4 regions of the Sinorhizobium sp. NFACC03 genome follow, and region 2 is predicted to be linked to each of the others. Evidence: riboswitches for the same ligand, from Rfam matches in the RefSeq annotation. Region 2 holds a riboswitch; each other region holds the start of a gene.
What was found. Region 2 has a riboswitch for cobalamin ahead of BLU35_RS23215 (DUF1636 family protein). Riboswitches for the same ligand answer to the same signal wherever they lie in the genome.
Positions count from the first base shown of each region.

Region 1: another riboswitch for cobalamin. It lies ahead of bluB (5,6-dimethylbenzimidazole synthase); the one in region 2 lies ahead of BLU35_RS23215 (DUF1636 family protein).
Region 3: another riboswitch for cobalamin. It lies ahead of nrdH (glutaredoxin-like protein NrdH); the one in region 2 lies ahead of BLU35_RS23215 (DUF1636 family protein).
Region 4: another riboswitch for cobalamin. It lies ahead of BLU35_RS21305 (CbtB domain-containing protein); the one in region 2 lies ahead of BLU35_RS23215 (DUF1636 family protein).

Region 1 is NZ_FMXF01000005.1:120,618-126,214, reverse strand. Features, by position in the region: gene BLU35_RS10310 (DUF2865 domain-containing protein) at 43-1,149, shown strand; gene bluB (5,6-dimethylbenzimidazole synthase) at 1,267-1,962, opposite strand; cobalamin riboswitch at 2,009-2,220, opposite strand; gene BLU35_RS10300 (SDR family oxidoreductase) at 2,362-3,174, opposite strand; partial or broken gene BLU35_RS10295 (phytanoyl-CoA dioxygenase family protein) at 3,210-4,449, opposite strand; gene BLU35_RS10290 (LacI family DNA-binding transcriptional regulator) at 4,554-5,573, shown strand; gene BLU35_RS10285 (GGDEF domain-containing protein) at 5,548-5,597, opposite strand, start outside.
Region 2 is NZ_FMXF01000020.1:114,899-120,495, reverse strand. Features, by position in the region: gene aspT (aspartate-alanine antiporter) at 1-1,174, opposite strand, end outside; gene BLU35_RS23220 (DUF1330 domain-containing protein) at 1,695-1,988, opposite strand; cobalamin riboswitch at 2,204-2,419, shown strand; gene BLU35_RS23215 (DUF1636 family protein) at 2,525-2,938, shown strand; gene BLU35_RS23210 (ABC transporter ATP-binding protein) at 3,015-3,821, shown strand; gene BLU35_RS23205 (ABC transporter substrate-binding protein) at 3,818-4,771, shown strand; gene BLU35_RS23200 (FecCD family ABC transporter permease) at 4,874-5,597, shown strand, end outside.
Region 3 is NZ_FMXF01000027.1:38,390-43,986, reverse strand. Features, by position in the region: gene BLU35_RS26715 (aspartate/glutamate racemase family protein) at 1-170, shown strand, start outside; gene BLU35_RS26710 (LysR substrate-binding domain-containing protein) at 128-1,072, opposite strand; gene BLU35_RS26705 (hypothetical protein) at 1,034-1,513, shown strand; cobalamin riboswitch at 1,800-2,024, shown strand; gene nrdH (glutaredoxin-like protein NrdH) at 2,319-2,540, shown strand; gene nrdI (class Ib ribonucleoside-diphosphate reductase assembly flavoprotein NrdI) at 2,553-2,969, shown strand; gene nrdE (class 1b ribonucleoside-diphosphate reductase subunit alpha) at 2,939-5,092, shown strand; gene nrdF (class 1b ribonucleoside-diphosphate reductase subunit beta) at 5,272-5,597, shown strand, end outside.
Region 4 is NZ_FMXF01000018.1:15,798-21,394, forward strand. Features, by position in the region: gene BLU35_RS21290 (glucoamylase family protein) at 9-1,316, shown strand; gene BLU35_RS21295 (ferric iron reductase) at 1,313-2,161, shown strand; gene BLU35_RS21300 (CbtA family protein) at 2,211-3,008, opposite strand; gene BLU35_RS21305 (CbtB domain-containing protein) at 3,204-3,380, opposite strand; cobalamin riboswitch at 3,423-3,685, opposite strand; gene BLU35_RS21310 (TetR/AcrR family transcriptional regulator) at 3,684-4,376, opposite strand; gene BLU35_RS21315 (NAD(P)H-binding protein) at 4,480-5,310, shown strand; gene BLU35_RS21320 (anthrone oxygenase family protein) at 5,307-5,597, shown strand, end outside.

The DNA of each region.
Region 1 (5,597 bases), on a different contig from region 2:
GGAATTGCCGCTGGCAGCCGCCCATATCAGAAGGCCGGCATCATGCGGCATCAGGAAGAGACTTCGCCCGTGTTCCCGCGCTTGAAACACGTCGCTGTGGTGCTTGTGCCGCTGGCCCTGGTCGGTGCCGATCCTTCGCTGGCATCGACCGTGTGCGACCGGCTGAATACCCGGCTTGCGCAACTGCCCGACATGGTCGCCACCACTGCGGATGCCCGGGACTATGCCAGCGCCATCTCACGACAGAATATCGAGCTGCGCCGGGCGAAGAACGACCGCCGCCGCGCGGGCTGCGGTGGCGGCAGCGTCGTCACCTACGATGGCGGCGACCCCGACAGCTGCGGGGAGCTCGACAGCCTCATCGCCGAGATGGAAGACAATCTGCGCATGCTGAAGTCGGAGCGCGAGCAGATCTTCGCCGGCGGCAGCGAAGACAGCCGCCGCCGCATCCTTGCCGCGCTTGAAATCAACGGCTGCTACAGCGACAGCGAGGAGTTCGCCAGCGTCGAGCCCGAAGAGCCCGAAACGCACCGCAACATCATTGCCGACCTGCCACCTGAGGACGCCTACGGGCCGATGCTCGGGCATAACGAAGACAGTTATGCGCCGCAGGATGGCTATTACCGCGGAACGTTGCGGACCATGTGCGTGCGCACCTGCGACGGCGCCTTCTTCCCGATCTCCTCGGATGCGACGCCGGCCGACTTCCCGCGTGACGAACAGGCCTGCCGGGCGCGCTGCCCTGGCGCCGAAACGGAACTCTACTTCCACGATATCAACACGGAAGAGAGCGAACAGATGGTCTCGGCCGTGACCGGGCTACCCTATACCGAAATGCCCAATGCGTTTGCCTATCGCACCCGCGGCATCAGCAAGCCTGGCATGTGCGGCTGCCAGATACCGCAGACTGCCGCAACCTCGCCGAAGACGACCGGCACCAAGATCGGCGACGATCAGTCGTCCATCGTCGTGATCGAAACCAAGAAACCGGCGGACACCACGACCGCCAAGGCGCCGGCCGAGGAGCGGCCCTACGACCCGTCCAAGAGCAAGGTGCGCGTCGTCGGCCCGACCTTCCTGCCGCAGGAAGAAACCTCGATCGACCTGAAGCACCCGAAGGGACCGGCCTATCAACCGGTCCAGAACTGATCCTGGCGCCGCCTTAAAGCGCGTCGCGATCTTTTAGATTCGCTCATTGCACTTTAAGTTTTTGATACTTCGCACGTCGTTATCGCAAAACCGCTGCGCACTTTTGCGAGACGGGTTTTAGGAACTCTCGCCGCAGTTCCCCCAGCCTTCCTCAAACACCAGCTCTTCCAGCGGCAGGCGTTGCCGCCATCCCTTCACCGCCAGTTCGGGCTGCTGGTAAAGGCGATCGACATAACCGAGGCAGAGCCAGGCGACGATCTCGATATGATCGGGAATGCCGAGGATCGCCTTGATCTCGGCCTCGTGAAAGATGCTGACCCAGCCGACGCCAACTCCTTCGGCGCGGGCCGCAAGCCACAGGTTTTGCACGGCGCAAACCGTCGAATAGACATCCATCTGCGGATTGTGCGTGCGGCCGAGAACGACGGCGCCGCCGCGCGTGCGGTCACAGGTGACGCAAATGCTGAGCGGTGCCTTGCGAATGCCTTCGAGTTTCAGCGAGCGGTATTTGGTCTGCTGCTCTACCTCGAACATCAGCGCCGCCTCATCATTGGCGCGACGAAACGCCTGCCAGACGCGCTCGCGCGTTTCTGCCCCCCGCACCAGTACGAAATTCCAGGGCTGCATGAAGCCAACCGACGGTGCACTGTGCGCCGCCGTAAGCAGGCGTTTCACCAGATCGTCGGGAAGAGGTTCTGCCAAGAATTCGTCGCGCACGTCGCGGCGTGTTTCGATAGCGCGGTAGACAGCCTCCCGCTCATCCAGCGAGAAGGCACCGGCAGCCGCAAGGCCGCCCTTCGGTTCAGTCAGCATCGTTCGATCCCCAACAATGCGAAAACCTCCCGCCGTCCGCGCGGGGTTCGGTCTATCTCGCCAGGCCGGTCTTCTGACTTCGGTTCAACCGGTCGCCTCACCTTCCCAGATCGATTTAAGATCCAGTGGCAAAACCTTGAATCAATTCAAGGCACTTGTAGAGGCGACTGTCCCCGTCACAGCGTTGGGCACGTTCCGGAATGACACCGGATTCCCGATTCTCCCGCTTGCGCGGGCACCTGACGGCGTCATAAGGGCACAGCCACTAGCGAAAGACAAGCGCCCGTCAGAGCGGGATGAGGAAAAGTGCACGCAGTTTTCCGCCCGCATTCCGCTCTAACTTCTAAGGACCGATCACGTTTATGATTTTGGATCGATCCGACCCAAAATCATCGTGATCTAGAGCGGCGCCACCGGATGGGGCGAACCGTCATAGCCGCCCCAGACCGATTGGTCGAAGCAGATCACCGATCCGGTCATCAGCCCGGATTCCGCCGAAGACAGGTAGGCGCAGGCTCGCGCCACCTCGGCCGGATCGACGAGCCTGCCGAAGGGTTGGCTGGCGGCCGCCTTTTCGAGCCAATCCGCGGCAGCGCCGTGAAATTCGCGCTGGATGCGGTCCTCGCCTTCGGAAGCCATCCAGCCGATATTCAGGCCGTTGACGCGGATGCGGTTGCGCAGAAGCGCATAGGCAGTGTTCTTGGTCAGCGTCTCCAGAGCGCCTTTCGACGAGCAATAGGCCGCAATGAAGGGCTGCCCGGCCATTGCCGACATCGAGCCGATATTGACGATGGTGCCTTCCGTTCGCTCGCGCCGCATCACCTTCACCGTCTCCTGCATCAGGAAGAACGGCGCCCGCACATTGATGGCGAACATCCGGTCGAAGAGTTCCGGTGTCGTGTCCAGGATCGTGCCGCGATCGGTGATGGCGGCGGCATTGACCAGCGCATCGACCCGACCGAATTCCGCATCGCAGGCGGCAACGACCTTGCGCGCGTCGTCCACCTTTTCAAGATCGGCCTCGACATAGACCACTTTCGCGGCGCTGGCCTTGCCGATTTGCTCGGCCTTCGCCCGCCCCTTGGCGGCATTGCGCCCACAAATGACGATGCCCGCCGCACCGCGTTCGGCGAATAGGCCGGCGATCGTTGCGCCCAGCCCTTGCGTGCCGCCGGTGACGATGGCGACCTTGCCTTGCATCTGTCCGTTCATCGAGTTCCTCCCTCGCAAATGATGATGTGAAACAGCTACGGCTCCCGAGCGAAATGCGCCGGGAGCCTGTCAATTGTGAGACTGACCCAACTCAGCTTGCGCTTCGCCTGCGCGTCGAGTGAGGCCCGAAAATCCTGCTCGCTTGCTCCCGCGGCAAGCGCCTCGCGCATCAACTGCGCCTGGGTCTTTGGCGCCAGCCCGCCAAGCGGCGGATCGCGGTCGAGATTGGTTGGGAAGGAATAGCCCTCGGCGCAGGACGCGATGGCATTGGCCGCTTCTGCATTGGTCAGTTTGCCCCCGCCAAGCAAAACCTTCAACGCCGGATAGAGCGTCGCGCTCATCGTCAGTCGATCGACCGTTTCCATTGTCCGGCCAAAGGCCGAGGACACCTGCAGCAGGTTCGCCACGCGGCGGATGTCGGTGGAGCGGTTGTTGCCGGCCGCGTGGAAGAGCGCCGGATTGAAGAAGACGACATCGCCCTTTTCGAGCGGGAGCTGGACATGGTGCTCGTCGAAATAGGCTCGGAACTCGGGCCGATTGAGCGCCAGATAACCCGGCACATAGGTCTGGCTATAGGGCAGGAACAGGGTCGGCCCGCTTTCAAGCGGCATGTCGCAGTGGGCGACCGCGCCCTGCAGCGTCAGCACCGGCGAGAGCTTGTGGACATGCGCTGGATAGCGCTCGATCACCGCGGCGGTCTGGAAGCCGAGATGGTAGTCCCGGTGCGCCGATTGTGCCGCGCCGCCCGGATTGACGCGGTTCACCTGCGCCGTCATCTGGTAATTCGGCCCAAGCCAGGCTTCGCTGACAAGCGCAATGATGGCATTGCCGTAGTAGGCGGCAAAATTCGCCGGCGCCTTCAGGCAGTGCTTTTCCAGCGAGTTCCAGATGCGATCATTGGCGCCAGGCTTGGCGAAGTGGTCGCCGCCGCCGCTGTTGCTGCGATGCTGCTCCTCGATGATCTCGTCGAAGACGGTGCTCGCGACATCCACCGCGGCGGTATCGGCAAAGGCGCGCTTGAACACCGCCACACCCGGGCCGGTCGCCAGCGCCTCACAGATTTCGGCAAGCACCGCCCGCCGCGTTTCTGCATCGCCGCAGGCGGCAATCAGCTCGTCGCTGTTGTAGATCAACACGTTCTGGTCGCAGCTCGAAGCATAGGGATAGTCGGCCAGGCTGGTCCGGCGCTCGACCTCCGCCCGGAACGCCTCGATATCGCAGGCCGCTTCGGCAGATGCGCTCGATCCGCTGCCTCGCCCTGTTGTCGGTCTTCATCGCGTTTCCTCCTCCGGAACATCTTGATGGGCACGACTATAGGCGGCGGCAAAACATGATATAGAGCAGGAATCCATCAAAAATCCATCAGGAGAGCAGCGGCGGTGGCCCATCCCTTTCTGGTCAAGGACATCGCCTTTCAGGCCGGTCTCAGCACCGCGACGGTCGATCGCGTACTCAACGAGCGCCCGGGTGTCCGCCGCCAGACCGTCGCCAGGGTTCGCGCAGCCATCGAGGAACTGGAGAAGCAGCAGGCGGGACTCGACATTCAAGGCCGCAAGTTCGCGATCGATATCGTCATGGAGGCGCCGGAGCGCTTTACCGATGCGGTACGACGGGCCTTTGAAAGCGAAGCCATGACACTGGCGCCGACGAGCTTTCGCTGCCGTTTTCACTTCGCCGAGACCATGCGGCCGCAGGACATCGTGCAACTGCTCGGCCGCATCCGCCTGCGCGGAACCGACGGGCTGGTATTGAAGGCGCCGGATGTGCCCGAGATCGTTGGCGCCGTCGCACGCTTCGAGACAGGCGGCATTCCCGTCGTGACGCTGGCGACCGACCTTCCCAACTCCCAGCGCACCGCCTATGCGGGCGCCGACAACCGGGCGGCCGGAGAAACGGCTGCCTATCTGATTGGCGAACGCTTTGCAGGTGCCGCGGCCACGGTCCTCGTGACGCTATCCAGCGGCCGCTTCCGCGGCGAGGAAGAGCGGGAGATCGGCTTTCGCCGAGTGCTGCGTCAGCACTATCCGACAATCAGGATCGTCGAGATCAGCGAGGGGCATGGTCGCGATAGCGAAACCGGCGCGCTGGCGGACGCAGCGCTCGCCGCCAACCCCGACATCAATGCCGCCTATTCGATCGGCGGCGGCAACCGCTCGGTGCTGGCAGCCTTCGATCGCCTCAACCGCAACTGCGCACTCTACATCGCCCATGATCTCGACGATGACAATCTGGCGCTGCTGCGCGCGCGGCGCATTCATTTCGTCCTGCATCACGACCTGAAGACCGACGCGCGCACGGCCTTCCGCACCATCATGCTTTACGGCCGCGTGCCGTCCGCCGCAGTCGGCCCTCAGCTTTCGGCCGTGGTGGTCATCACGCTCTATAACGTACCGGAGTAGAAAAATCGCCCAGGCCGCTTGGCC
Region 2 (5,597 bases):
AGCCGAGGAAGGCGATGTCGGTGGTTTCGACCGGGCGATCGGCAAAGCCGAGAGCCTTGATCGCCGCTTCGACGTGCCTCCTGGCGCCGCCGATGGTGACGATGTCGCCACGCTCGACGGTCGTGCCGGGAAGGACCGGGATCTCGACCAGCGAGCGCACGATCTTGCGGGCATAGACGCCGCGCGCCCAATCCATCGTGCTGACTTCGGCGAGTGTCTTTCCGGCCAGCGCCTTGCTGGTCACGTAGACGTCGACGATCTCGGCCTCCGCGTTCAGAAGTTCCTTGTCCTCGACCTCCGTCAGCTTGCTGTCCAGGTTTTCGACGAGCAGGGCGCGCCTGCCCGAGAAGGCGACGACGTCGCCCGGCTGCAGCACGGTGTTGCCATCCGCTTCGATGATCTGATCGCCTCTTCGCAGGCGCTCGACGAAGACGCGAATGCCGGGAAGCAGGTTCTTGACCGGCGTTCCGGTTAGCCCGCTTGCTTCGTCGATCCGATAGGCCCGAAGGCCGAAATCATGATAGGCGCGGGTGATGCCGGGTTCGCTGCTCTCGGTGCCGCCGCCGAGCTTGGCCTCATACTCCTTGCAGGCCGCCGGAAGATCGATGCCGAGAAGTTTTGGGCCAAGCTGGGCGAGGATGATGGCAGAGCCGATCGTGCCCCAGATGTAGGTGACCGCATAGGCAATCGGAATCTGGTCGGCAAAGGTCTTGGCCTGCTCCGGCGTCAGCCCGAGCGAATTGATCTGGTCCGTGGCAACGCCGATCGCAGCCGAGATCGTCTGCGACCCGGCATACATGCCGGCGCCGTAGCCAAGCGGAAGCCCGGCGATCAGCGCGCAGAGATAGGGAACGATGAGGCACAGCACCAGGACAGACAGCGCAAAGGCAATCTGCTTCGGCCCATCGGTGCTCAAGCCGCGCACGAATTGCGGGCCGACACCGTAGCCGACGGCGAACAGGAAGATCAGGAACAAGGTGGACTTCAGATCACCGGAAACCTGGATGCCCAGCTGCCCGATGAGGACGCCCGCCAGGAGCGTGGCGGTGACGTTTCCGAGATTGAACCCCGCGACCTTGATGGGTCCGATCAGGAAACCGATGCCGAGGGCGAGGAAGACAGCGACCGGAGGATAGGTCCGAAGCGTCTCGACGAAGAAGTCAATTGGATTCACTGCCATCCCCTTTAGAAAGTTGCGTTGCCATCACTTCATTTCGGGACCTGCGCGGCTAAGTTGATTTTATCGGTGGCTTGTCGATGCCCAATCCTAGCTTTGGCAATTGTCGCTTCGGCTGCTGATTTTCTCAACGGCCTTGGGGTTACGTGAGCGTAACGTACGTTAAATTTCCGGCTTTTGCGCGCAGTGGGGGCTGATGAGCGCTGCGCGGCACCGGTCCGAAAGCGTCGGGCCGGGCGGTCGTGCGAAGGCAAGTTCGAGAGGGTGGCGGCGCGCCGGCCCCGATGAAGGTACACGGTCCCACCACGGCGGATTTCGCCGGCTATTCAACTCTGGCGTTGTATTTTTATGTTATCGCATAACGGATGGACATGACGAAACGCCGCATGTCGATGGACCCGGAGCACATGCCCCGCAGTTGCTTCATCCGCGCGCCGCGAAGCTTGAAGTGACGGGCGCGCTCATCCGTTCGTTTCACGAGCAAGGCCGGCAATTGCGGCCAGTCTTGCGCTCCGCTTCAGATGGCGACGCCTTCGAGTGCTATGATCCGTGTCCTGGCACAGCGCTCACGGATCGTCTTCAGGCGCTGATACTCCGGCGATTGGTACCAGGAGAGCAAGGCTTGCATGTCCGGGAACTCGAGGATGACGAGCCGGTGCGGTTCCCAGTCGCCTTCAAGCACCCGGGTTGCGCCACCGCGGCCGAGATAGCGCCCGCCATAGCGGGCCTCCGTCGCCGGCACCTCTCTTTTGTATTCCTCGAAGGTCGCTGCATCGGTGATATCGACATCGGCGATCAAATAGGCAGCCATGGCAGAGCTCCTTTCCCGACAAGCCAAGGAGCAAGGATACGCCGGTCGTCGCCGTCAGGCGAGACTCTCGCCCGCGGCGGCCGGCAGGGTGACTTAGGATCATTACCTTGTTGATTGTTGTTATGTTATTTTATAACAGTCAGTACATGACGAAACGCCGCATGTTGATAGATCCCGGCCGCCCGACCCCATCGGTTGTATCCGCTGCCGATTCATGCGAGGAAGAGCGCGATGGTGCTGCGTCCGCGACAATGCGGAGGCGGCTGAAAAGGGAACACGGAACGGACGACCCTGACGGGACCGAAACCGTGGCTGCCCCCGCAACTGTGAGCGGACAGCGCATTCACACCATGTCACTGGCCAAAGGCCGGGAAGACGTGGATGCGCCGCGACCCGCGAGCCAGGAGACCTGCCATCGAACCGATCAACCACAACGGACGGGGTGTTCCGATGGAAAAGAACTGGCTTTCGCGCGACGGTTTTCCGTCATCCTGCGGCTTCGCCATCTCTTGCCGTCAGTCCGGCGGAGAGAGAAAATGGCTGAGCCGACTTCCCGACAGCATAAGATAACGGTCTGCACCGATTGCCGCTTTACCGGCGGCCCCTGCATGCCGGGCGCCGAGCTAATAAAGCGTCTCAACCGCAGCATCGCCGCCCTCGGCGCGCCGCTCGATCGTGATTTCTCGATTGCCGGCACGGTCTGCATGGCGGCATGCACGCGCCCCTGCACCATCGCCTTCCAGGCGACGGGCAAGGCGACCTATCTCTTTGGTGACATTTCGCCGGAAGCGGACATCGACGATCTCGTCCGCTTTGCCGCCACCTATGTGGAGCGCGGCGACGGCATGACGCGGGCTGCCGAACGGCCGCGCGGGCTGAAGGGCAAGACGCTCGCCCGCATCCCGGCGGCCATGCTCGTCTCCGAAGACGTTGCGGGCCATTTCCAATGAGCGCGACACGCATGCGCTCAAGCGCGTTTGGTGCGTCGGGGATGGACGCGTGGCGCTGCCGGGAAGGGATCAGACCATGACCTGCACCGCAACAGGAGCCGCCCTTCGCGTTAAGGGGCTTTGCTGGGGGCCGCGCCCGGGGCTGACCCTGGTCGACGACATGGACTTCGCGATCGAGGCGGGCAGCCGGCTTGCGATCCTCGGGCCGAACGGGGCCGGCAAGACCTCGCTCTTACGCTGCCTTTACCGGGCGGTGCAGCCGAATGCGGGCCGCATCGAGGTCGACGGCGTCGACCTGTGGTCGATTTCGGCGCGCGAAGCGGCGAAAACGATCGCCGTCGTGCTTCAGGAAATGCCCGGCGATTTTCCCTTCAGCGTGCGCGACGTGGTGATGATGGGCCGCATCCCGCGGCGGGAGGGGCTCAACGGCTGGACGGACACCGACCGCGAGCGCGTGCAGCATGCGCTCTCCCATCTCGATCTCGCCCATCTCGCCGGCCGCCAGTTCTCGACGCTCTCGGGCGGCGAGAAGCAGCGGGTGCTGATTGCCCGGGCGCTTGCCCAGGAGCCGCGCATCATCATCCTTGATGAGCCGACCAACCATCTCGACATCCGCCACCAGCTCGAAATCCTCGAGCTGTTGCAGACGTTGAAGCTGACGATCGTATCGACGCTGCACGACATCAATCTCGCCGCCGAATTCGCGACTGACGTGGCGATCGTGACGGCGGGGCGGCTCACCGCCTTTGGCACACCCGACGCGGTGCTGAGCCCGCGGGCGCTGTCCTCCGCCTTCGGTGTCACCGCCACCGCCCACAGCACCGCCGTTGCCGGCACCGCCCGTTTCTCCTTTTCACTTCCTCGACAGGGATCCATTTCATGAAGATCAACATTGCCTCCTCTGCCTTCCTGTTTCTCATCGCCACTGCTGTGCCGGCGCTCGCCTATCCGGTCACCGTCAAGAGCTGCAACCGCGAGGTGACCTTCGATGCCGCGCCGAAGCGGGCGATCGCCAGCGACGTCAATCTGGTCGAGATGATGCTGGCGCTGAAACTGCAGGACCACATGGTCGGCTACACCGGCGTTTCCGGCTGGAAGACGCTGGATGAAAAGCTGCGCGAAGGTGTGAAGGAACTGCCGGAGCTTGCGGAAAAATATCCGACCAAGGAAGTGCTCCTCAACGCCGACGCCGATTTCTTCTTCGCCGGCTGGAACTACGGCATGAAGGTCGGCGGCGAGGTGACGCCCGAGACCTTGGCGCCGTTCAAGATCGGCGTATACGAACTGACCGAATCCTGCATCCATGTCATTGCCAGGGAAAAGCCTACGATGGACGACATGTTCGTCGATCTCCTCAACCTCGGCCGCATCTTCGGGGTCGAGGATCGCGCCGAGGCGCTGGTCGACGGCTACCGCCGCCAACTGGCCGCGATCACCGAGGCAAATGCCGGCCGCGAAAAGCCGACGCGCGTCTTCGTCTATGATTCCGGCGAGGAAAAGCCCTTCACATCCGGCCGCTTCGGCATCCCGACGGCGATGATCGAGGCGGCCGGCGGCGCCAACATCATGGACGACGTCGACAAGAGCTGGGTGGAGGTCTCCTGGGAGCCGGTGATCGATCGCAATCCGGAGGTCGTGGTGATCGTCAACTACGGCGAGGTGAAAGCCGAGGACAAGATCGCCTTCATGAAGAACAATCCGGCCTTCGCCAATATCGATGCGGTCAGGAACGACCGCTTCGTGGTGCTCGATTATGTCGAGGCGACGCCGGGGCCGCGCAACATCGACGCCATCGCCCGGCTCGCCAAGGTCTTTCACGGCGAAGGCCTGTAACCGATGCTGGCTGAGGATACGTCGCCTGGTCCCGCTGCCGTTTCGCGGGTTGTTCCCGTTCGGGCGCTCCGCAGCGGGGTCGGGGTGTTAGCGGCGCTGCTCTTGCTTCTCCTGACCGTGACCGCGGGCGTTTCGCTCGGCTCGGCGCCGATTCCGGTAGCCACCGTCTGGTCGATCGTCGCAAGCAAGCTCGCGCCCGGCAGCGTCGAGGCCTTCTGGTCGGCGGGGCGTGAAAGCATCGTCTGGGACGTGCGCCTGCCGCGGGTCATGCTGGCGGGGCTTGTCGGCGCCGGATTGGCGCTGACGGGTGCGGTGCTGCAATCGGTCACGCGCAATCCGCTTGCCGATCCGCATCTGCTTGGCGTCTCCTCGGGTGGCGCGCTCGGGGCGATTGTCGCACTGCTCCACACCGGAATGATCCTCGGTCTTCTCACGGTGCCGCTCTTTGCCTTTGGCGGCGCGCTGCTGGCAACCGTACTGGTCGCCTTCGTTTCCCGCGCTCTAGGCACCAGTGCCGATCGCCTGGTGCTTGCCGGCGTCGCCGTCGCCTTCGTGCTGACGTCGATCGGCAATCTCATGATCTTCCTGGGGGATCCGCGGGCGACGCACACGGTGATCTTCTGGATGCTCGGAGGCCTTGGCCTGGCGCAATGGCCGCATCTCATCTATCCGGCGCTCGTGCTGTCAGTCTCGCTCGGCTGGCTGGTCGTCCGGTCGCGGGAGATCAACGCGCTTGCCATGGGCGACGAGACGGCGATGACGCTCGGCATTCCCGTGCGCCGCTTCCGTCTGACGCTCTTCGTCGTCACTGCGCTCCTGACCGGGG
Region 3 (5,597 bases), on a different contig from region 2:
TCCAAGCGGACTATGACGTCCCTGTCATCGACGGCGTTTCGGCCGCGGTCAAGCAGGCGGAAGCACTCGTGTCACAGGGACTTATGACGAGCAAGCGCGGGGCCTATGCGTCGCCGCTCAGCAAGCCCTATTCAGGTTTCACGAGCGCGCTCGCTCCGACCCCGGCTTGAGGTGATGCCGACCTGGAATCGCCCACGACGGTCGCCAGCAGCGCATTCGATGCGTCGGCCTCGGCAATGATCCACTCGCGAAAGGCCTGGATCTTCTTTTGCCGCCGGTGGCTCTGCGGGTAGACCAGCCAATAGGCCCGGCCGTCCTGCACCACATGGTCAAACGGCCGGATGAGTTTGCCGTTTCTGAGTTCCTCCAGCAGGAAGGTCGAGACGGCGATGGCAATGCCGTGATCCGCAAGTGTCGTGGCGACGTCCATCGCCTGAACGTCGAAGATCAGTTCGGTGCCGTTGCTCGCCGGTGGTTCCACGCCGGTTTCGATCATCCATCGCCGCCACCAGCTGGCGTTGCCGAAACGCCGCACGCGTAGAACGTCGGACGGTTCCTTGAGCTGGTGCTTTTCCAGGAAGGACGGTGTGCAGACCGGCATGTAATCGATAGGGAAGAGCGGAAACACGTCGTTGCCGGGCCAGTCGCCGTTGCCGCTGCGCACCACGAGGTCGATCGCATCACGCTTGAAGTCGATCAGTTCGGTCGACATGTGCACCCGGATGCTGATGTTCGGATGGGCCGTCTGAAACGAGGCGAGCCGCTGGCCGAGCCAGCTCGAGACGACGGTCGGTAGCACGGAAATGTGCAGGTGGTGCTCGGTCTTGTCGGCGATCTCGGAAAACGCAGCCCCGAGAAGATCGATCGCCTCGGTCACCTTCGGCGCCAGCTGCCGCCCGGCCGCCGTCAGCCGCACCTCACGCGGAAGACGAACGAAGAGCGGCGTGCCGATGCGCTCCTCCAAGATCCGGATCTGGTAGCTGACCGCCGCCTGCGTCATGCCGAGCTCGTCGGCGGCGCGGGTGAAGCTCAGATGTCTGGCGGCCGCTTCGAAGGCGCGCACGGCACTCATGGGAGGAATCTTGCTCATGGCCCTGAGATAAGCATTCTTTATGCCAGCATGCGAGAAATCGCTTTGCGCGAAGCAGCAAAAATCCTCACTTTTTTCGCGAACACAACAGCAAAAACAAAGAGGATAGCAATGCTTAGCGCAGTGCGATCAACGATCCTTCATGCCCTGAACTGGGCCGGCAACGCACTCAACCCGACCATCGACATCGATACGTTCAGCGAATTCCAGCTGAAGGATATCGGATTGACGCGGGATCACGAGACCGTCCGGGCGCACATCGGCGATATTGCCGATCCGTGGCATTGGCCGACGGACGGCAATCCGCGCAAGTCACCGCCCTCGCCGGAGCGGGATTGCGGCGACGCGCCGCAAATGGCAAGGGCTTCGCCTCGAGCCCAGCCCGGAGAAAACAAAGACGTAAGCATGTCGCTCTGCGATTGACTGAGCGCAGAGGCAAGAGACAGCGCAGTTGTCGTGATCTGCCACCTGCCAGCACGTGGACCGAATTCGGGAGAGATCCGGCGTGGCGTTTCTAAAAGCGACGTGCCGGAGCCTCTTCGCAAGTGATCGGCAACGGAGCGAGCGCCGGGCTCGAAGCCGAGCTCTCCACCCACAAGTTTCGCCGCATCCCGCCGTTTACTCCTTGTTATCCACACGGCGAAAGAAATCACCTTCTCTCCCCGGCTTCAGGCACCTCGTACCTATTGACGCAGATTTGCGATGAACTACTATATCTAGTGTTCGAGGTTCTCTCGATTCGCAGGGATTGAGAGCTAAGACGGGAATACGGTGCGTCGGCGAGTTTTCGCCAGGCTATGCCGTAGCTGCCCCCGCAACTGTAGACGGCGAGCGACTGTCCGGAATTGGACCACTGAGGCATGAGGCCTCGGGAAGGTCGGGATGGAAGCTGAGACCCGTGAGCCAGGAGACCTGCCTCGAGCAAAACGTCCACGGGCGGGGTGTCCGGAGGAGTTGAGTTGCGTGCGGCAGGATGAGCCTGCCTGATCGTCTCGACATCTCCCCGGCAGCCTGTCGAAAGCTTCGGGGTGAAGTCATGTCCGCGTCATTGAAATTCTATCGCTCGCCAATCAAGAGGCGCGGTTTCCCGCGCAGCTGACGAAGAGGCATGCCCGGGCGTCCAGATCCGAGCGAGCCACAGCCATGACAGCCCTGCATTTCGCCGGATCGCGGTTGCGTGTCCGTGCGCCTTCTCATGCTCTCATCCAGCCGACCAAACGAGGAAGAAATGAACGTTACCGTCTACAGCAAGCCCGCCTGCGTCCAATGCACCGCGACCTATCGGGCGCTCGATCGCCAGGGCGTCAACTACGAGGTCATTGATATCTCCATCGACCAAGACGCGCTCGAAACGGTCAAGGGCCTCGGCTACATGCAGCTTCCCGTCGTCGTCGCCGGCCCCGAACACTGGGCGGGTTTTCGCCCCGACAAGATCAGCGCGCTCTCCTAGAGGAGACAGGCGGTGGGCCTGATCGTCTATTTTTCCAGCCGCTCGGAAAACACCCATCGCTTCGTCGAAAAGCTCGGCCTTCGCGCAGCGCGCATACCGCTCCAGGAAAGTAAGGCTTCACTTACGGTTTCCGAGCCCTTCGTGTTGGTCGTGCCCACCTATTGCGGCGACGACGGCCGGGGTGCCGTACCGAAACAGGTCATCCGCTTCCTCAACGATGCGGGCAACCGCTCTCACATCCGCGGTGTCATTGCTGCGGGCAACAGCAATTTCGGCGCGACCTATGGGATCGCCGGCGACGTCATCGCGGCCAAGTGCCAGGTGCCCTACCTTTACCGGTTCGAGCTTCTCGGGACCGAGGAGGACGTCGCCAATGTCAGAAACGGGATGGAACGATTTTGGACGTCTCAACACTCGAACGCCCCCTGAAGGCGACGGAAGCGGCGCTGGACTATCATGCGCTGAACGCGATGCTGAACCTCTATGATGAAGAGGGGCGCATCCAACTCGACAAGGACCGGCTGGCGGCGAAGCAGTACTTCCTCCAGCACGTCAACCAGAACACCGTCTTCTTCCATAACCTCAGGGAGAAGCTCGATTATCTGGTGACCGAAGGCTACTATGAACAGCAGGTGCTGGATCAGTATTCCTTCAACTTCGTGCGAGATCTCTACGACCACGCTTATGGGAAGAAGTTCCGCTTCCCGACCTTCCTCGGCGCGTTCAAATACTACACCTCCTATACGCTGAAGACCTTTGACGGAACGCGCTACCTGGAGCGCTACGAGGATCGCGTCTGCATGGTGGCGATGACGCTTGCGCGCGGCAACGAGGGACTTGCCCGCGATCTCGTCGACGAGATCATTTCCGGCCGTTTCCAGCCGGCGACGCCGACCTTCCTCAATGCCGGCAAAAAGCAACGCGGCGAGCTCGTCTCCTGCTTCTTGCTTAGGGTCGAGGACAATATGGAAAGCATCGGCCGCGCGATTAATTCCGCATTGCAGCTCTCCAAGCGCGGCGGCGGCGTGGCGCTGTCGCTCACCAACATTAGAGAGATGGGGGCACCGATCAAGCAGATCGAAAACCAGTCCTCCGGCATCATCCCGGTGATGAAGCTCTTGGAAGACAGCTTCTCCTATGCCAACCAGCTTGGCGCCCGCCAGGGAGCAGGTGCTGTCTATCTCCACGCCCATCACCCCGACATCATGCGTTTTCTCGATACCAAGCGGGAAAATGCCGACGAGAAGATCCGCATCAAGACGCTTTCGCTCGGCGTCGTCATCCCGGACATCACCTTCGAGCTCGCCCGCAACAACGAGGACATGTACCTGTTCTCGCCCTATGACGTTGAGCGTGTCTACGGCGTGCCGTTGACCGAGATTTCGGTCAGCGAGAAGTATCGCGAGATGGTCGAGGACGCGCGCATCCGCAAGCAGAAGATCAAGGCGCGCGATTTTTTCCAGATTATCGCCGAAATCCAGTTCGAGAGCGGCTATCCCTACATCATGTTCGAGGACACGGTGAACCGGGCGAACCCGATTGCCGGCCGTATCACCATGAGCAACCTCTGTTCGGAAATCCTGCAGGTGAGCGAGGCGAGCGAATTCAACGACGACCTCTCCTACGCAAAGATGGGCAAGGATATCTCCTGCAACCTAGGCTCGCTGAATATTGCCGCGGCGATGGACAGTCCGGATTTCGGCCAGACGATCGAGACCTCGATCCGCGCGCTCACCGCCGTCTCTGAGATGAGCCACATCTCGTCAGTGCCTTCGATCGAGAAGGGCAATGACGACAGCCACGCGATCGGGCTCGGCCAGATGAACCTGCACGGCTACCTCGCCCGCGAGCGCATCTTCTACGGCTCGGAGGAAGGCATCGATTTCACCAATATCTATTTCTACACGGTGACCTATCACGCCATCCGCGCATCCAACCGGCTGGCGGTCGAGAAGGGCGTGAGCTTTAAGGGCTTCGAGAACTCGAAATATGCGTCCGGCGAATATTTCGACAAATATACGGTTAGCGAATGGCTGCCGGCGACCGAAAAGGTAAAGGGCCTGTTCGAAGCGGCCGGCATTTCCATACCGACGCAGGAAGACTGGCGGGAGCTGAAACAGGCGGTCATGCAAGGCGGTCTCTACAACCAGAACCTCCAGGCGGTGCCGCCGACGGGCTCGATCTCCTACATCAACCACTCGACCTCCTCTATCCACCCGATCGTCTCGAAGATCGAGATCCGCAAGGAAGGCAAGATTGGCCGCGTCTACTATCCGGCCGCCTTCATGACCAACGACAACCTCGAATATTACCAGGACGCCTACGAGATCGGGCCGGAGAAGATCATCGACACCTATGCGGCTGCGACCCAGCATGTCGACCAGGGCCTGTCGCTGACCCTGTTCTTCCGCGACACGGCGACGACGCGCGACATAAACCGCGCGCAGATCCACGCCTGGAAGAAGGGCATCAAGACGATCTACTACATCCGCCTTCGCCAGATGGCGCTTGAGGGCACGCAGGTCCAGGGCTGCGTTTCCTGCGCGTTGTAGCGCCGCGTTCCCATTAAGTGCCCCTCACCCTAACCCTCTCCCCGCCTGCGGGGAGAGGGTACCTGCCACACTGACGGCCCAGATTTGCGAGATGGCGCGGCATATGCCTTCTCCGCGCAAGCGGGGAGAAGGTGCCGGCAGGCGGAATGAGGGGCGTCCACGCCCGAGAGGACAACGAAATGAACATGAACACCAAGCCAGCGAGCCGCATCCGCGCCATCAACTGGAACCGCATCGAGGACGACAAGGATCTGGAGGTCTGGAACCGGCTTACCGGCAATTTCTGGCTGCCGGAGAAGGTGCCGCTCTCCAACGACATCCCCTCCTGGGTGACCCTGAAGCCGGAGGAGCAGAAGCTCACCATCCGCGTCTTCACCGGCCTCACGCTGCTCGACACGATCCAGAACGGCGTCGGCGCCGTCAAGCTGATGGAGGATGCCATCACTCCGCACGAGGAGGCGGTGCTTTCCAACATCTCCTTCATGGAAGCGGTGCACGCGCGCTC
Region 4 (5,597 bases), on a different contig from region 2:
AGGGCGGAATGCTGAAACAGACGGAAAATGCCGAGCTATTTCAAACTGATGGCCTGCAGAAGGCGGCGTTCGGATACTTCCTCGATCACGCCGATCCGGCCACCGGATTGATCGCGGACACGTCGCTGCCGGTCGCGCCGTCGAGTATTGCGGCGACCGGTTTCGGCCTTTCCTGTTATCCCATCGGCGTCGAGCGCGGGTGGATTTCGCGCCGCGAGGCGATCGGGCGGGTGTTGACCACGCTGCGCTTCCTGGCCGAGAGCCCGCAGTCGCGCGACCAGCGGGCGAGCGGCTATCGCGGCTTCTACTATCACTTTCTCGATATGCGGACCGGCGAGCGCACCTGGCGCAGCGAACTCTCGACCGTCGACACGGCGCTGCTGATCGCCGGATGCCTGACCGCTTCCGCCTTTTTCTCCGGCGAGGACACGGGGGAATGCGAGATCCGCACGCTGGCCGAAAGGCTCTATGCGCGGGTCGACTGGCGCTGGGCGTTGAACCGGAGTGACACACTGACGATGGGCTGGCGCCCGCCCGGCCGGTTCCTGAAGCATCGCTGGCGGGGATACAGCGAGGCGCTGTTGCTCTATGTGCTGGCGCTCGGGGCGCCCGATCATGCGATCGAGCCGGAGCACTACACCGCCTTTACGGAGGGCTACGACTGGATCGCGGTTGATGGCGGGCCTCACCTCCATGCGGCGCCGCTGTTCATCCACCTGTTCCCGCAGGCCTGGCTTGACCTTCGCGGTCTCGGCGATCGGCCGACGCGCGAGAGGGGGACGGATTATTTCGAGAATACCCAGCGCGCCATTGCGTTGCAGCGCGACCATGCGCGGCGAAACTCGGGCCGTTTCGCCGGCTATGGCCAACATCTCTGGGGGCTCAGTGCCTGCCATGCGCCACGCGGCCGGCTGCGCCTCAAGGACGGACGCTGGCAGCGGCTCTTGGGCTACGTCAACCGCGGCGCACCCTTCGGTCCGGATGACGGCACGCTCGTGCCCTGGGCAGCGGCGGCCTGTCTGCCTTTCGATCCGGATGCGTCCCTATCGGCCCTCGGCCATGTCGCGGCCGGCTATCCCGGGCTTCTGAAGGAAGGGCGCTTTCCGGGCGGGTTCAATCCGAGCCTTGCTGGCGAGGGGCCTGCGGGTTGGATCGACGAGCGTGTCGTCGGCCTTGACCAGGGGCTCGTCGTGATGATGATCGAGAATTGGCGGAGCGGCTTCGTCTGGGAGCTGACACGCAGCCTGCCGGCGATCCGGCGCGGTCTTGAGCGCGCGGGATATGAGGGCGGCTGGCTGGCGACGGAGACGGCATGAATTCGAGAAATCACCAGCGGATGGCGCGGACGGTCGAGGGATATCCGCCGCAGGCGCTGGCAGTGGTCGAGCGGTTGCACGCGCAGTTCCCCGACGCCGGTGTCTCGCTCGGGCCGGCGGACAGTGCCTTCAGCGCACCAGCCGCCTTCTGGGCCGCTGGTGGGACCGGGATCGAGCAGAGCCTTGCCTATCAGGACTTTTTCGCAATCGGCATGACGGACCGGATTCGGGCGGCACATCTGATCGCCTTCTACAGCCGCCAGCTGAGTGTGGTTCTCGGCGCGCTCTATCTTGGCGCGGGTCTTCAGGCGCAGATCGCCGGGCTTCGCTTCGAAGAGTGGACCCGCCTTCACCAAGATCGGGAAGTTGCCGGCAAGCGTTATCATTTCCGCCTCGGTGTGGCGGAAGGGCCGCAGCATGCCGAAGGCATCAGCGCTTTCGAGCGCGGCTTCACGGCCCATCTGGCGCCGGTCATCGCGGTCCTGAAAAAGCGCACCGGGCTTTCTTCCGGGGCGCAGTGGCGGCTGGCAGCGGATTCCCTTGCCGGAGCGTTCCTGGAGATCGGTCGCGCGATCGGTGACGAGGCGCGCGGCATGGCCGAGGCGCTTGCGATCGTCAAGCGGCGGGGCTCGCGGTTGTTCTCGGAAGAGCTCTGCTACGAGGAGATCTCCGCGGTCGATCCGGCAAGCGGCGCGCAACTGTCGCGCCAATATCGGATCCGTTGCGGCTGTTGCCTCTACTTCCAAACGGAGGGTAGCAGCTTCTGCGATACCTGCGTCCTGCTGGAGCCGGACGATCGCCGCGCGCGGCTGGCCGCGCATCTCATGCAAAACGGCGGAGCCTGAACCCCGCCGTCGTTTGTTCAGGTGCCCATGGGGGGCGTGATCGGCCGGATCAGTTTGCTCTCGCGAAACGCTCGTTGATGAAGCCGGAGACGACGCCAAGCACGATCCAGAAGGCGAGCGTGGTGGCGAGTGCGGCAACCGCAAACTCGGCGCCGAGTACGGCCGGAACGTTGCTCGTAATATCGACCGGCTGCGGCGCGCCGTAGACATGGGGTGCTGCGATCAGCACCAGGCCTGCGACCTTGGAGACGATCTCCTCGCGCAGGACGACGAGATAGAGACCGACTGCGGAGAGGGCGACGGTTGCCAGCCACCAGGTCTGGCGGTCGCCGAGTTCGGCGGCCGGGAAACCCGGCAGTTCCGGCGGCAGGCCGATTGCCGGCAGCATGTGCACGGCGAGCCAGCCGCAGGCGCCCCAGAGCGCGCCGTTCCGGAGCGTGATCGGGTAACCGATCACCAGGCTGACGCCGGCCAGGAGCAGGCCGAAGCCGGAGCCGGTGACGAGGTTGGCAATGAGTGTGCCGGAGAACCGGCTCATACCGAACATGATGCCGCCTTCCTCGTGTTCGCCCTCATGCGCATAGGCTGGCGTGATCGGCGACAGGGCATCGAGCATGGCGGAAAGCGGTGAGACCGCCTTCAGCGACGAATGCTGGTCATGGCCCTCGGCGGCGGGTTGCGTCGTTCCAGGCTGTGCAGCGGGCTGTTCGGTTGCGGCCGGAGCCTCGCCTTCGAATTCCTCCGCATGCAGGATCAGCGGGGTTACCCGAAATTCCTGGGCGCCGGTCATGAAGACACCGGCAATCAGTCCAGCCACGATCGCGGCCAGAAGCGTTCTGACAATCATCTTGAAGTCCCTCGATAACGGCAAAAGCCACGCGCTGCGGCGTGGTTTGCAAGCCTTCCCGTTCTGCCATGCGGATGGCCGTTGCGCGCCGGACGAAACCGGCATGCACAAACACCGACATCCGGCACAGGCCGGATGCGTTCATGTCCGCAGACACTTCGATGCGGAACGTGAGTTACGTTCCGGAACATCGTCTTAGTGGCAGGGGAAGCCGTAGGAGTGGCGGGTGTCGTGCGCGGTGTCGTGCAGCACGGCCGAATTGGCAAGGCCGGCACCGAAGACGAGGAATGCGCCGATGAAAAGCGCGATGACGCCAGCGGTCAGACGATCGCTGAGGGAGAGCGGAATGCTCGAAACAGTAGACGTAGCCATGACAACCTCCGTGATGGCATCGGGAAATTCCCGGTGTGGGCCCTATGCCCGTATCGAGTGGCAGGTTTCCTGGCTCACGGCGCTGGGCGGGAAGCCCTGGATCAGCCTCGCCTTCCCAGATCGACCACCCTCTCGTGGTCTCTTCCAGTGGCTTCTTCCGGATCGCTCCGGAATGGCAGATCGACGTCGCTCTACAGTCGCGGGGTCGGCCGTGATGTGAATGCCCAGCATGGGTCCATCCGTCACGTTCCCGTTTACTCCCGAAACACGTTCGTGTCCCGGGAACCAATCGATCTCTGATGATTAGGATCGCACCCCTAATATGTCAATTGGACTTGCGCCGCCGCCCGGTCCATCCGCGACAAAATCGCGGATGATCATGCGTTTATAGGCCTCGACGATGCGGTCGCCCTCGGCGCGATCGACCGACACCGCAAGCCGCATGGTGCAATCGCCGAGATGCATGATCAGGAAAGCGGCACTGTCGATGGTTTCGCGCGGGGTTTCGGGCACAAGCCGGGCCCAGACATCGGCAAGCAGTTTTCCGCCGGCGCGGCTTTGCAGAAGATCGATCTCGCGCAGCGCCTTGTCGGCCTGCATTGCCGACCAGATGTCGCGCATGACGGGCTCGGCCAGGAACATGTCGTAGTAGATGTCGAACAGCACACAGAAGGCGTCGCGTAGTTCCGCGAGTGATGTGACCTTGGCAAGTTCGGCAGCGATGCACTCGTTGCACACGGCATTGTAGCGCTCGGCCAGCGTGCGCACGATCGCCGCCTTGTCAGGGAAGTACTGGTAGAGCGAGCCGATCGAAATTCCAGCCTTTTCAGCGACTTCGCTCATCCGCATGGCGTCGCTGCCCTTTTCCTGAATGAGCGCCGTCGCGCAGGCAAGGATTTGTTCGACGCGCTCGCGGCTGCGTTTCTGGCTGGGTGTCCGGCGCAGCGCAGTCTCGTCTTCGGCGGGGACCGCGGATGGGCTTGTTTCTGTAATCATGAGTGATGCTCACATTTTGGCTTGACTCTTAAAATACGAGGATTTATCACATTTGCAAATGTGAGAGATGCTCATGTTTGTTGATGAACCTTAGGAGGAAACGATGTCTCAGAAAGTCACACTGGTTTTGGGCGGTACCGGCAAGACGGGGCGGCGGGTGGCTGAGCGCCTTCAAGAGCGGGGTGTTGCGGTGCGCATCGGCGCCCGTTCGGCATCACCGTCCTTCGACTGGACGGACGAGGCGACCTGGGCGCCTGTGCTCGAAAATGTCGATCGCATCTATGTCTGCTACCAGCCCGATCTGGCGGTGCCGGGCTCTGTCGAGACCATCCGCAAGTTCTCAAACCTTGCCGTCGGCGCGGGCATCAGGCGGCTGGTGCTTCTGTCGGGGCGCGGCGAGGACGAGGCGGAAGCGGCCGAGCGCGCGCTGCAGGCCTCCGGCGCCGACTGGACGATCATTCGGGGGAGCTGGTTCTTCGAAAACTTCAACGAAGGCTTCCTGGCAGAGGGAGTTCTAAGCGGTTCGGTCTTCCTGCCCGTGGATACAGTCACCGAGCCTTTCGTCAGCTGCGACGACATCGCCGACGTCGCGGTTGAAGCGCTTCTCGACGATGATCATGTCGGCAAGGTCTATTCTCTGACCGGCCCGCGGCTGATGACCTTCGCTGAAGCCGTGACCGAGATCGCTGCCGCGGCCAAACGCCCGATCTCCTATCAGGCCGTGCCGGTTGCCGACTTCGCCGCGCAATTGCAGGCTGACGGCGTGCCTGATGACTATGTCGAACTCATCCGCTATCTCTTCACCTCGGTGCTCGACGGGCGCAATTCGAGTGTGACGTCTGACGTCGAGCGCGTGCTTGGGCGGCGGCCGCGCGACTTTGCAACCTACGCCCGCGAGACCGCAGCAACTGGTGTCTGGAGTATTGCCGCATGATCCCGCTGATCCCCGCTCTGGCGTTTGCCGCCGCGATCGGTTCCGGCCTGATGGCCGGGCTGTTCTTCATCTTTTCGGTCTGCATCATGCAAGCCTTGTCGCGGCTGCCGCCGGAGCAGGGGATCGCCGCGATGAACGCCATCAATGTCGTCATCCAGAACCCGATCTTCCTCAGCGCCTTCATGGGCACGGCGCTGCTCGGCCTGGCGCTGATCGTCGTCGCGTTCATTTCGGGTGGCGAGGGCCGATGGCTGCTGGCCGCGGGCGGCCTGGCCTATGTCGTCGGC